One region of the Nocardia goodfellowii genome, then DNA from elsewhere that is predicted to be linked to it. Evidence: predicted binding sites of a transcription regulator. Region 1 holds the regulator's gene; the other holds the start of a gene.
The links. Region 1 encodes HspR, which represses chaperone genes until heat shock. Its sites were predicted from a motif close to ANNTGAGTNNNNNNNACTCANNT; they were not measured.
Positions count from the first base shown of each region.

Region 1 (6,572 bases):
GCGAGGCGCACGAAGCCGCGCCGGAGCCGGCCGACGCGACCAGCGTGGAGCTCGCCGAGCGCACCGCCGACCTGCAGCGCCTGACCGCGGAGTACGCCAACTACCGGCGCCGCGTCGACCGCGACCGCAAGACCGCGATCGACGGCGCCAAGGCGTCCGTGGTCACTGAACTGCTCGGCGTGCTCGACGATCTGGACCGGGCCCGCGCGCATGGTGACTTGGAGGGCCCGCTCAAGGCGGTCGCCGACAAGCTCGCCGGCGCACTGCGGAAGCAGGGTCTCGAGGAGTTCGGCGCGGAGGGCGAGCCCTTCGACCCGACCCTGCACGAGGCCGTGCAGCACGAGGGTTCCGGCCACGAGCCGGTGATCGGGCTGGTCATGCGTAAGGGTTACCGCTTCGGCGACCGGGTGCTTCGGCACGCGCTCGTCGGGGTAACCGATCCGGTGGCGTCGGCCGACGAGCCGGCGATCGAAGAGACAGAGGCATCGGATGTTGATGCCGAAGCGAACAACGACTAGTGCGACCGCGGGGCGAGCTCAGCGCCCGGAGGCGGTAGCGCAGCGTAGCCGGGTAGGGCGTAGTGCGGCCCGCGAAGCGAGGAGAGGAGGAGACGCGCGGTGAGTCAACGGGAGTGGATCGAGAAGGACTTCTACAAGGAGCTGGGCGTCTCCTCCAACGCCACGCAGGACGAGATCAAGAAGGCATACCGCAAACTGGCTCGTGACCTGCACCCGGACGCCAACCCCGGTGATACCAAAGCCGAGGAGCGTTTCAAGTCCGTCAGCGAGGCGCACGCCGTGCTGTCGGATCCGGCCAAGCGCAAGGAATACGACGACACCCGCAGGCTGTTCGCGGGCGGCGGCTACGGTCGTGGCGGCTTCAATCCCGGTGCCACGGGCGGCTTTTCGCAGGACTTCAATATCGGGGACATCTTCGGTGGCGCCGGTGGCGCCGCCGACGGCGGCCTCGGGGACCTGTTCGGCGGCCTGTTCAACCGGGGTAGCGCCCGGACCGCTAGCCGACCGCGCCGCGGGTCCGATGTGGAGACCGAGACGACCCTCGGTTTCCGCGAGGCGGCCCAGGGCGTCACCGTGCCGCTGCGCATGACCAGTCCGTCGCCGTGCACCACCTGCCACGGCAGCGGCGCGAAACCGGGGACCAGTCCCCGGGTCTGCCCGCACTGCAACGGGACCGGCGTGATCAGCCGCAACCAGGGCGCGTTCGGGTTCAGTGAGCCGTGTGACGACTGCCGGGGTTCCGGTTCGATCATCGACGACCCGTGCGTCGACTGCCATGGCAGCGGCATCCAGAACCGCACCCGCACCATCACGGTCCGGATTCCACCGGGCGTCAGTGACGGGCAGCGGATTCGGCTGGCCGGGCAGGGCGAGGCCGGCCTGCGTGGCGCGCCCTCGGGCGACCTGTTCGTCACGGTGCACGTCAGCCAGGACAAGGTCTTCGGCCGCAACGGCGACGACCTGACCTTGGTGCTGCCGGTCAGTTACAGTGAATTGGTGCTGGGCACAACGGTTTCCGTGCCTACGCTGGAGGGTCGCGTCGGCGTGAAGGTACCGCCGGGTACCGCGGACGGACGCATCCTGCGGGTGCGGGGCCGTGGTGTGCCCAAGCGCGGCGGCGGCGCCGGTGACCTGCTGGTCACCGTCAAGGTCGCAGTACCGCAGAAGCTGGACGACGAAGCCAAACAGGCGCTGGAGCGCTATCAGGAGGCGGAGAAGGCCAGCGGTTTCGATCCACGTGCAGGATGGGCAGGTTCGTAATGTCCAACGATCCGAGGAAGGCGCCCGGCTCGGGGTCGGGGGCGTCGTCACGGACCGAGTTCTTCATGATCTCGGTGGCGGCCCAGTTGGCGGGCATGCACGCGCAGACACTGCGCACGTATGACCGTCTGGGCCTGGTGACGCCGCAACGCACTTCAGGTGGCGGCCGGCGCTACTCGTCCCGGGACGTCGAGCTGCTGCGCGAGGTGCAGCGGCTGTCCCAGGACGAGGGCGTCAACCTGGCCGGGATCAAGCGGATCATCGAATTGACCAACCAGGTCGAGGAACTGCAACAGCGGGTGGCGGAGTTGTCCGCCGAGCTGGAGCGGACGCGGGCGGGTTATCGGCCCGATTTCGCGCCACCGCAACGCAGTACGGCGCTGGTGGTCTGGAAGCCGCGACACCAGCGCTAGCAGCTGGTCAGCAACAGCACCGGCCCCGGGGCCGGGTCCGCCGAAGCGCGGGCCTGCTCCCGGGGCCGTTTTGTGTTGCCGGTCGATAGTTGCCGACCGTACGCCCGATTTGCTGGCAACCGGTGCAGTTAGCTGGCGAGCCATGGTTATGGGATCGTCCGGTGAATTCGCTCCCCGCCCAGGTCATGGGATGCGGAGTGGTTGCGGGTCAAGGTAACTGGCGATCTGCACACAGTTGCCACCTGGTCGCCCCAGCGGGCGCAACCGGGCGAAACATGCATTTCGGGTCGTGCATATTCAAGGAGAAACTGGCGGATTCAGGGCACAAATGCTGAATACCAGTTGGTATTCAATGGTTTTCACATTATGCATCCTCGTTTTGACCGAATTACACGCGTGATGTTTAGACGAACGATTCCGTAGCTGGCAAACCTCCCCTAGACTCCAATCATCGGCTGCTGTCGAGTGACCCATACGACTTTCACTCGCTGGCGCGGGCTGTGTTCGAGCACGGAATGGGGTTGTGACGCACATGGATTCGCGGACTGTCGCTTTGATCAGAACCACGTTCAAGGCGGTTGCTGCGGAGGAAAGCGGCCCCGAGAAGCTGGCCCGGTCCTTTTATTCGATCTTGTTCACCGAGTACCCCCAGAGCCGCGATTTCTTCCCCGCCGCAATGGATTCCCAGCGCGACCGCCTGGTCCGGGCAATCTCCTACGCGCTGGACCGGCTCGAGGAACCGAACAAACTCCTGCCCTTCCTCGCCCAACTCGGCCGCGATCACCGCAAATACGGTGTGCAGAGCGAGCACTACCAGGCCGTGGCGCACGCGCTGAAAACCGCGATGAGTCGCTTCGCCGGCAACGAGATGTGGACCGACGAGGTGGACCGGGCCTGGGACGAAGGCCTGACGCTGATCACCGACACCATGATCGGCGCCGCCGCAAAGGAATCCACGCCACCGGTGTGGACCGGCACGGTGCTGGAGCGGCGCATGGTGCTGCGCAACCTGGCCGTGGTGCGGCTGCGGCTGGACCAGCCGATTCAATACGCCGCCGGGCAGTACGTCAGCGTGCAGGTCCCGGCGCGGCCGCGGATGTGGCGCTACCTTTCGCCGTCGGTCCCCGCGAATGCCAACGGCGAGATCGAATTCCACATCCGCGGCGTACTCGGCGGGTGGGTGAGCCCGGCCATGGTCAACCAGACGAACGTCGGAGACCAATGGCTGCTCGGCTCACCCCTCGGCGGGCTCGGCATACCCCGCAACACCAAGCGCAAGATGCTGATGATCGGCTGCGGCACCGGAATCGCGCCCCTGCGCGCCCAATTGCTGCAGATGGCACAGCGCCGGACCAACCCGAAAGTGCACCTGTTCGTCGGCGGACATCACCCCTGCGACCTCTACGACCTGCGGACGCTGAGCAAGCTCGCCGCCACCAACAAGTGGCTCACCGTCACGCCGGTCGCGGAGCACGACGAAAACCCGTGGTGGCACCTCGATTCCAGCGAACACGAGCCGCCGCTGCCCGGCCTCGAGCCGCAGATGACCGGCCAGATCGGCAAGGTGGTCGCCAGCTTCGGCCCGTGGGCGGACCGTGATGTGCAAATCGCCGGTTCTCCGTCGATGGTGCAAACCACCAAGTTCCGCCTGATGGCAGCGGGTACGCAAACCAAGAACATCCGGCACGACCCTCTGTACTGACCTGAATCCCCTTGGCCCGGGCGGTATCTCGCCGTCCCGGCGAAGGTCGGGATCCAAGCGGGTGACGACTATCCGCATGCTTTAGGCCTGGATCCCGGCCTTCGCCGGGTCGGCGAATCACGCCGCGCGGTATTTTTTGTCCGGAATGGTTCGACGGCGCCGAATATCGAATCATCGAGGACAATGCATCGGCGTTTCGCGGTAACGGCGGTTTGCCAGCAACCGACATAGCGGGTGGGTCATTCCGGCCCCCGATTCCGCGGCAGCGGAATGTCGAGACCAGCATTGCCGGGGCATCCGGTTTCGAACGAGGTTCACCCATGACACAGCGTCCGACCACCGGCGATACTGTCGCAGCGTCGAATTCGATCACAGGGACTACCCGGCGGATTTTCGGCGATACGGGGGCACGGTACTGTTCGATGGCGAGGCCACTATTCGGCCCGGATATGTTGCGTCACTGCGTAACCGATGGGACAGTCGATCACGGGCCGGTAAGCTATGCGCTGGCAAACATGATCGGAGATTCCCGTGCCTGACATCGCCTTCGACACGATGCCGTGTGCGCGAGACATCTTCCGCGAGCTGGATTCCGCCGCGGCGCGCCGCAACACGCACGCCCCGGCCGTCTATCTCGTCCGCGGCCGCTCCGGCACCGGCAAATCCACCTTGCTCGCGGCGATCCGGGCCCGCCTGCACGAGCAGGGAATCGCACTGTGCGACACCGTTTGCCATCCGTGCCCGGAATCCGATCCGGCCGGGTCACGACCCGCGTTGCTCATCGACAACGCGCACACGCTCGGCCCCGAGGAGCTGCGCGCGCTGTGCGGTCTGATCGAAACCGGCCGCACCACAATCGTCGTCGCGATCCAGCCGCGCCCGCACGACCCGAACCTGCGCGCGCTGACCGACGCGGTGTCGCGGCGCGGCCGGGTGCTCGACCTGCGACCGCTGGGCGTCGCCGATATCGGCCCCTTCGCCCGGGAACTCGGCATGACGGTGCCGCTGCACGTGGCCCAGCACATCCATCAGCAGACCGGCGGTATCCGGGGCGGCGTGGTCACCGCGCTGGCCGCCGCCTGTTCGGCCCGGCTCGACGCGAGCATCCCCGCGGTGGAAGGGGCCGTCACCCATTGGGCGCGCGCCCTGCTCGATGATCTCGCCCCCGACCTGCTGGAGACTTTGGCCGTCGCGACCACCGGCACCGGCCTGGATTCCAGCGAACTCACCGCGGTGCTCGGCGTGGAGTCCGCGGCCGCGCAGGCCCTGATCGACCGGGCCCGGGCCACCGCCCTGGTCACCGACGCCGACCTCCTGCTGGCCCCGGCGATCGCGCCGCTGCGCACGCTGCTCGGTGACCATCGCTATCTCGCCGTACAGCGGCGCCTGTTCACCGCGCGCCTGGAAGCCGGGCTACTACGCGATCACACCGCGCTCCTGCTCGCCGAATCCGGCGTCCGGGACCGGCAGTTGGCCGAATTCCTCTGTACCGCCGCGGAACACGCCGGCCGGGAGGCAGTGCGGTATTACGCCGCGGCCGCGGCAGCCGGCGCCGACCCCGATCGAATGGCGTTGCGCTGGGCCGAAGCCGCCGCGCAGACCGGCGACGGCGAGACCGCGATGCGCCTGGCCGAACCCTTGCTCGACCGTTCCGGCAGCACCGGACCCGATCTCGCCGATGCCGTGCGCATCTGCGCCGCCGTACTGACCCGGCGCGGGCTCGTCGGCCGCGCCGCCCAGCTCTACACCTGGCTCGGCCGGGAGCGCACCGGCGCGGACTGGGCGATCGGCGCGACCGTGCACTACCTCGCGGGCGATACCGCCGCGGCGACGAACCTGGCGGAATCGGCCCCGCACTGGCCCCCGACCGAAGCCAGCGCCCAGGCGCGACTGATCGCCGTCGCCCTAGCCGACACACTCGCCGAGACCGATACCGAAACCCACATCGCCGCGGCCATTGCCGCGCTCGTGCAGGCCGCCGACAGCGGGCCGGGCGCGGATGTCTTCCTGCCGTGCACCGCGGTGTCCATCGCGGCGCTGCTCTGTCTGAGTACCGGCGCGCCACAGCGTGCGGCCGACGCCCTGCAACGCGCGACCACGGGTGGCCTGCGCTGCCATCAGCTCCAGGTGCTCGCGGCCTGGACGGCCCTGTTCGACGGCGACGAACAGGGCGCCGCGGCGATCACGGCCACGCTCAACTGGGACCAGCTCGACATCCGCGACCGGCTACTCGCCCACGGTGTCGTGGTCGGACTGGCCCGCCGGGCCGGCGACCACCGGGCGCTCACCCAGGCCTGGCAGGCGGCCTGCCCGCTGTTCGACGCCGTCGACGCCGACCTGCTCACCATGCTGCCGATCGGTGAACTGTGGACCGCGGGCATGCTGTTGCACGAGGAACGGCGCATCGCCCCGCTGGTCGAGTCCGCGCACGCCCTGCTGCGCCGGGTGCACCAGCCACCCGCCTGGGCCAACATCTTCCACTGGTACGCCGTGCAGGCGGCGATCGCGGCGCACAACCCGGAGCGGCTGCTCGCCGCGACCCGCCCGCTCGACGTCGCCGCCACCGCGGGTGATCGGCACGCGGCCGCGCTCGCCCTCGCCGCCCGCACCTGGATCTCGGTGCTGCGCAAGCAGATCGTGGCCACCCGGGTCGAGGCCGCGGTGGCCGGGCTGCGCGAC
Region 1 is NZ_JAGGMR010000001.1:1,666,090-1,672,661, reverse strand. It holds gene grpE (nucleotide exchange factor GrpE) at 1-518, shown strand, start outside; gene dnaJ (molecular chaperone DnaJ) at 618-1,778, shown strand; gene BJ987_RS07160 (heat shock protein transcriptional repressor HspR) at 1,778-2,191, shown strand; gene BJ987_RS07155 (globin domain-containing protein) at 2,724-3,893, shown strand; gene BJ987_RS07150 (LuxR C-terminal-related transcriptional regulator) at 4,425-6,572, shown strand, end outside.

Region 2 (6,572 bases), 250 kb from region 1:
CCCCTGATCTCCCCTGACGACGACCCGCATCGTTGAAAGCCGTACGCCCGTCCAGGTTACGGGCCGCGACGCGGGGCGGTCGCCTTCGTGCGAGCAGGATCACAACACGCTACCCGCGAGTGTGAACTTGCGAAGGCGCGGAGTTGCCGCCGGCATGTTTCTGGAAGGCGTCCGGCGGGTAAATAGGGGGGTAGTCGGCGAGCGTCATCCTCGACTGCCACATCGAGACACCCGGCCAACGGCGTCCGGCCAACGCGAACGGCGCACCCAAGTGTGATGCTCGCCGGCTCCCGAATTTTTCGGATCGGGGGCCGGGTGGCTCCGGCCGGATTTCGCGTCCGGCCGGTTACCTGTTCAGCTGAACTGACCCGCTTTTCGGCCGGTTCCGGTGGGTCCGGCGAAGGCCTGCGCGATGCTCAGCCAGTGCTCGGCGTCCGCGCCGTGCGTTTCCAGCGCGAGATCGGCGCGATGCCGGCGTTGCGTCACCAACAGGCAGAAATCCAAGGCCTTCCCCGTGATTCGCTGCGCCGCGTCGTCCGGGCCCCAGGTCCACACCGAACCGTCCGGAGCGTCGAGTTGCACCCGGAATTCCGCGGCGGGCGGCGTCTCGCCCCGCACCTGGTAGGCGAAGTTCCTGGTCCGGACGCCGATGTGCGCGATATTGCGTAGCCGCGCCGTCGGGGTGCGGGAGGCGCCGAGCGCGTCGGCGACATCTTGGCCGTGTGCCCAGGTCTCCATGATGCGGGCGGTGATCATCGACGCCGCGCTCATCGGCGGCCCGAACCAGGGCAGCTTGGTTCCGGCGGGCACCGCGCGCAAGGCGTCGAGCAGCCCGGTTCGGCCGCGGCGCCAGCGCTCGAGTAGTTCGGCCGGCGGTGCCGTGGCGGCTTCCGCCGCGGCTTCGTCGACGAAGGTGAGCGCTTTCGGCCCGGCCTCGGTCACCAGGGTCGTGAAGCGTGCGGCGTCGGCGGCGGCGAGGGTGGCGACCTCGTCGGTCCAGGCCAGGTGCCCGATCTGATGCGCGATGGTCCAGCCTTCGGCGGGCGTGTGCCGTGCCCACTCGGCCGGCGCCAGCGGGGCAACCAGGGATTCCAGGTCCCCGCATTCCGCGGCGAAATCGCCGAGCAGCGCCTCTAGATCAGCCATGCCGCTCAGCATCGCAGCGGGCCTCTAAAAATGCAAGCACGCGTGCTTGTTTATTGGCGGTCGCCGCTCACCAACCGAAAAGAACCAGGTGCGCCGCGCCGACGACCAGCCCGAGCAGCGCACCGTGCAGGTACAACAGCCACGCGTCCTGCTCCACCGAGGCATAGAACATCTCCATGAACTCCCCCGGGCTCAGCTGCTGCAGCTTGCGCGCGGCGAACTCGTCGATCTTCGTGGCCTGCTCGCGCGCGAACTCCTCGTCGGCGATCATGCTCGGCGCCAAACCCACCGCGGCACCGGCCGCGCCGACCTTCAGATTGTCGAACTGCCGCTTGCCCAGCGCCGCCCGCACCATCGACTTGGTGGGGCCCAGCTGCCGGTGGATCTCCTCGGCGACCAGCCGCTCGATCAGTTGCCGGGTCTTGTCGCCGTTGGGCCCGTCGAGCAGCTCGGTCGCCAGGTTCGGCAGTGTCAGCACCTGGTAGGCCAGGATGCGCGCGAGATCCGTCGCCGCCTGCGGCTGCCGCTTGGCCAGCAGCGCCTGCCGCCACAGATACCGGTAGCGCGGCTGCGGATCGCCCGGTTCGAACACCATCTTGACCGCGATGACATTGACGAGCACCCCGATCGCCGCCGAGCTGGCCAGCACGATCACCCACGCGGGCAGCCAGCCGAGGACCGGAACCTCGTGATGCACATGCAGATACAGCGCCAGCAGCAGGCCGAACGGCGCGCCGAGCAAGCCGATCCGCACCATGAACTTCAGCTCCGGGGCCGCGATGGTGGTGGTGAGGTCCTTGAGGATGCCGGGGTTGTCCTGCAGATACCGGATGACGAAGCTCTTGATGTCGATGAGCTGGTCGATATTGTCGCCGAGCGTCTCGAAGGCGCGCTCGCACAGCGCGGGCAGTTCCTTGTCGATGCGCTGGTAGATGACCTGCTTGACCTGCCGCGGCACCGATCGCCACAGGTCCGGGTTCTCCCGGTACATGATCTCGTCGACGATGGGCCGCACCTGCGCGCGCGCCAGTTCGGCGATGTAGTCGGCGATACCGTCGAGGTCGAGTTCGTGGATGAAATCGCGCGGGCTGCCGATCCGCATCAGTGCCTTGTCGACGCAGATGCTGGCCATCTTCTCCGCCCGCGCCGGAATGAAGCCCTGGAAGCCGAGCCGGCGGCCGTCACCGGAGAAGGTGGGCAGCACCTGCACCCGGCGCGGGAAATACGGATACAGCAGGTGCAGGCCGGGAATCCGGACGCCGCGAAACCGCACCGGCCAGAACAGCATCAGCACGCCGGTCCAGTTGGTGAGCCAACCGGCCAGCGCGCTGAAGATCGGGAAGGTGATCAGCTCGACCACGAGCTTGGATTGGCCGGTGAGCTGCTCCCAGTCGATGAACACGCCGGAGGCGAGTGTCGCCATCGTGGGATCCCCCTAGAGCCTGACCTGAGAACTTAAGGCCCCAACAGTCTCATTGCCTTCGCGGGAGTGTCAACGCGGGCCGCGACGTGCGGATACGTTCCGTAACCCCACACCCGGTCGATCACCCGGGCGCCGCTCCGCCGCAGGTCGCGAGCACGATCTATCGATCACTGCCGGACCTGGAGTGTGTCGACGATCCGGTCCAACTGCTCCAGCGTCGCGTTGTCGCCGTGCAGCACCAGGGTCACCACCAGATTCTTGTTGCCGAGGATCGCGCAGACGCCTTTGGCTTCGATGCCGCGGCACACCGGCCCGGCGAAACCATGGTCGTTCCCGATTTTCTCGCCCCCGTCCCATTCGGCGGGAAAGCCTTCGACGCCCAGCACTTTCAGCCGCCGGGCCGCCGCGTCGGCGAAGTCGGTCACGCCGTTGCCGACGTGTACCGCGAGCACCGCGTCGTCCCTGGTCAGCAGTGCGGCGGCGGCGTCGCCGGTGGGCCGGCGTTGCCAGCCGTCGACGCCGGCGAAGCCGACGGTGTCGGGATCCGCGCCGATGGCGGTGAGATCGATCACCGAGTCCCGTGCGGTTTCCCGGTCCGGGACGGCCATCGCCAGGATGGCCGGGACGGCGATCAGCGCGGCCACCACCGCGAGCACGACGGCGGCGACTCTCCAGTCCTGGCGGCGCGGCGGCGGGGTGCGCAGGGCATCCGCCATTCGGACGGCCGGATCTCGCCAAGCGGGATCCGGATCCCAATTTTCGTGTGGCACGCCAGTGCTCATGTCAACGCTCCGCTCAGCTTCTATCGCGTTATCCAACCGAAGAAACTGGCCCTAACCTGCGGCTCAGTGACGCCAACCCTAGGGCAGCCGGATGGTCATTCCGGTGAGCGACGCGGCACGGCGGCGGTCGCGTATTCGCCGACAGCGAACGTGGGCGCGGACTCGGAACAAACTCGAAACCGGTGGGGTTGAGTAGGCATCGCTCAACTTTTGGAAGGTGCGAACTAGTGACTACACCTCAGAACCTGCCGGTGCTGTTCCTCACCGATCCGATCGTGCTGCCGGGCATGGTCGTGCCCATCGAACTCGACGAAGCCGCGCAGGCCGCGATCGACGCCGCGCGCGCCGCCAAGGCGGATCAGGTGCTCATCGCACCGCGGCTGGACAACGGCTATGCCTCCTACGGTGTGGTCGCCACCATCGAACAGGTCGGGCGGATGCGCGGCGGCGCGCCCGCCGCGGTCCTCAAGGCCGAACGCCGGGCCAAGATCGGGCACGGAGTGACCGGGCCGGGCGCCGCGCTGTGGGTCGAGGCCGAACCGGTCGAATCCGGCGCGGCCGACGGACGCACCAAAGAGCTTGCGGCCGAATACAAGAAGCTCGTGGTCTCGGTGCTGCAGCGGCGGGAAGCCTGGCAGATCATCGACGCCGTCAATCAGCTCGACGACCCCTCCGCGATCGCCGACACGGCGGGCTACGCCTCCTACCTGACCGCCGAGCAGAAGCGAGAACTGCTCGAAACCCCGGACACCGCAGCACGTTTGACCTTGCTGATCGACTGGACCAAGGCGCATATCGCCGAGGCCGAGGTCACCGAGAAGATCAGCGACGAGGTCCGGGAGAACCTGGAGAAGACCCAGCGGGAATTCCTGCTGCGCCAGCAGCTCAACGCGATTCGCAAGGAACTCGGCGAGGACGAACCCGACGGCGCCGACGACTACCGGACCCGCGTCGAACAGGCCGACCTGCCCGCCGACGTGCGCGAAGCGGCACTGCGCGAGGTGAGCCGGCTGGAGCGGGCCAGCGATCAGAGCCCGGAAACCGGGTGGATCCGCACCTGGCTGGACACCGTCCTGGAATTGCCGTGGTCGGTGAAAACCGAAGACAGCACCGACATCTCGGCGGCGCGTGCGGTGCTGGACGCCGACCACCACGGGCTGGACGAGGTCAAGGACCGCATGGTCGAGTACCTGGCCGTGCGCGCCCGTCGCGCCCAGCGCGGGCTCGACGTGGTCGGCGGTCGCGGCTCCGGCGCGGTGCTGGTGCTCGCCGGTCCGCCCGGGGTCGGCAAGACCTCGCTCGGTGAGTCCGTGGCGCGGGCGCTGGGCCGCAAGTTCGTGCGTGTCGCCCTCGGCGGCGTGCGCGACGAAGCCGAGATCCGCGGCCACCGGCGCACCTACGTGGGCGCGCTGCCGGGCCGGATCGTGCGCGCGATGAAGGAAGCGGGATCGATGAATCCCGTTGTGCTGCTGGACGAGATCGACAAGGTCGGCGCGGACTTCCGCGGTGATCCGGCGGCGGCCCTGCTCGAGGTGCTCGACCCCGCGCAGAACCACACCTTCCGCGACCACTACCTGGACTTCGACCTGGACCTGTCCGACGTGCTGTTCATCGCCACCGCGAACGTGGTGGAGTCCATCCCCGGCCCGCTGCTGGACCGGATGGAGCTGATCACCGTCGACGGGTACACCGAGGAGGACAAGGTCGCCATCGCGCGTGACTTCCTGGTGCCGCGGCAGTTGGAGCGCAACGCGCTGACCGCCGAGGAGGTTTCGATCAGCGAGGCGGCGCTGCGGGAGATCGCGGCGAACTACACCCGCGAGGCGGGTGTCCGCCAGATGGAGCGGTTGGTCGCGAAGGCCCTGCGCAAGGCGGCCACTCGGCTCGCCGAGACGGCTGGCCTGGGCTACGACGCCGAACTGGGCTACGACGCGGTCGAGACCGGTTCGCAGGCAACGACTCTAGCCATCGATATCGACGACCTGAAGGACTACCTGGGCCGTCCGCGCTTCACCCCGGACGGAGTGGAACGCACCTCGGTCCCCGGCGTCGCGACGGGTTTGGCGGTGACGGGTATGGGTGGCGACGTCCTCTACATCGAGGCCAACGCCGCCGAGGGCGACCGCGCCCTCACCCTGACCGGTCAGCTCGGCGACGTCATGAAGGAGTCGGCGCAGATCGCCCTCACCTACGTGCGCTCGCACCTGGAGGAGATCGGCATCGAGCCGAAGGTGCTGGACCGCAACATCCACATCCACTTCCCGGCGGGCGCGGTGCCCAAGGACGGTCCGTCCGCGGGCGTCACCATGGTCACCGCCCTGGTGTCGCTGGCGCTGGGCCGGCAGGTGCGCGCGGATGTCGGCATGACCGGCGAGGTCACGCTGAACGGCCGGGTCCTGCCGATCGGCGGCGTCAAGCAGAAGCTGATGGCCGCCCAGCGCAACGGACTGAAGACGGTCTTCATCCCGGCGCGCAACGAGCCGGATCTGGATGACGTCCCCGCCGAAGTCCTTGCCGCGCTGGATGTCCGGCCCGTCGCGGACGTGGCGGACATCCTGGCCTACGCCATCGAGCCGGTGCGCGAAGCGTCGCTGACCGCGCCGAAGTTCGCGGCGACCGCCTGATCGGACCGAATCGGGCCGGGCACGGAATTCACCGTGCCCGGCCCGTTCTCGTTCAGTTGCCCGTTCTCGTTCAGTTGCCGTTGTCGGCGAGAGCGCGTTCGACCGAGCGGGTGGTGCCCTGCGCGACGGCGCACAGCACGGGCTCGGAATCGGTTGTCTCGGCGTAGATCTCACAGCTGACGACGGCCTGCCGCCGGGTCGCGCCGGTGACCTTCGCTTCGACGCGCAGGCGGGCGCCCGAGGCGGGACGCAGGTAGGTGATGCTGAAGCCGCCGGTCAGCACGTTCGCGCCGAGTACGGTGCCGGCGGCGAAGGTCAGCGCGTTGTCCGCGGCGTAGGCCAGCACTCCCCCGTGCACGAAGCCGAACTGCTGACCGAGTTCCGGGCGGATGGGGATGATCAGGGTGGCCGCGCCGTCGCCGAAGGCGGTGATCTCGGTGCCGACCAATTGGGCGAACGGCTGGGCGTCCAGAACCTGCTGGGCGAGTGCGTGATTCAAGACGGTCGTGTCGGTCATCGGGACAGCTCCTGGGTGTGTCGGGCAGGGTTTCAGCGGTCGTCGGCGCGGAGCGAGACCCAGGCGGCGTCGGCCAGCTC
Region 2 is NZ_JAGGMR010000001.1:1,415,976-1,422,547, forward strand. It holds gene BJ987_RS05955 (TIGR03084 family metal-binding protein) at 355-1,146, opposite strand; gene BJ987_RS05960 (DUF445 domain-containing protein) at 1,214-2,569, opposite strand; gene BJ987_RS05965 (hypothetical protein) at 2,737-3,351, opposite strand; gene lon (endopeptidase La) at 3,639-5,975, shown strand; gene BJ987_RS05975 (PaaI family thioesterase) at 6,046-6,492, opposite strand; gene BJ987_RS05980 (TetR/AcrR family transcriptional regulator) at 6,525-6,572, opposite strand, start outside.
Region 2: a site for HspR is predicted at 3,538-3,560, ahead of lon (endopeptidase La). Genes of this name have one in related genera too.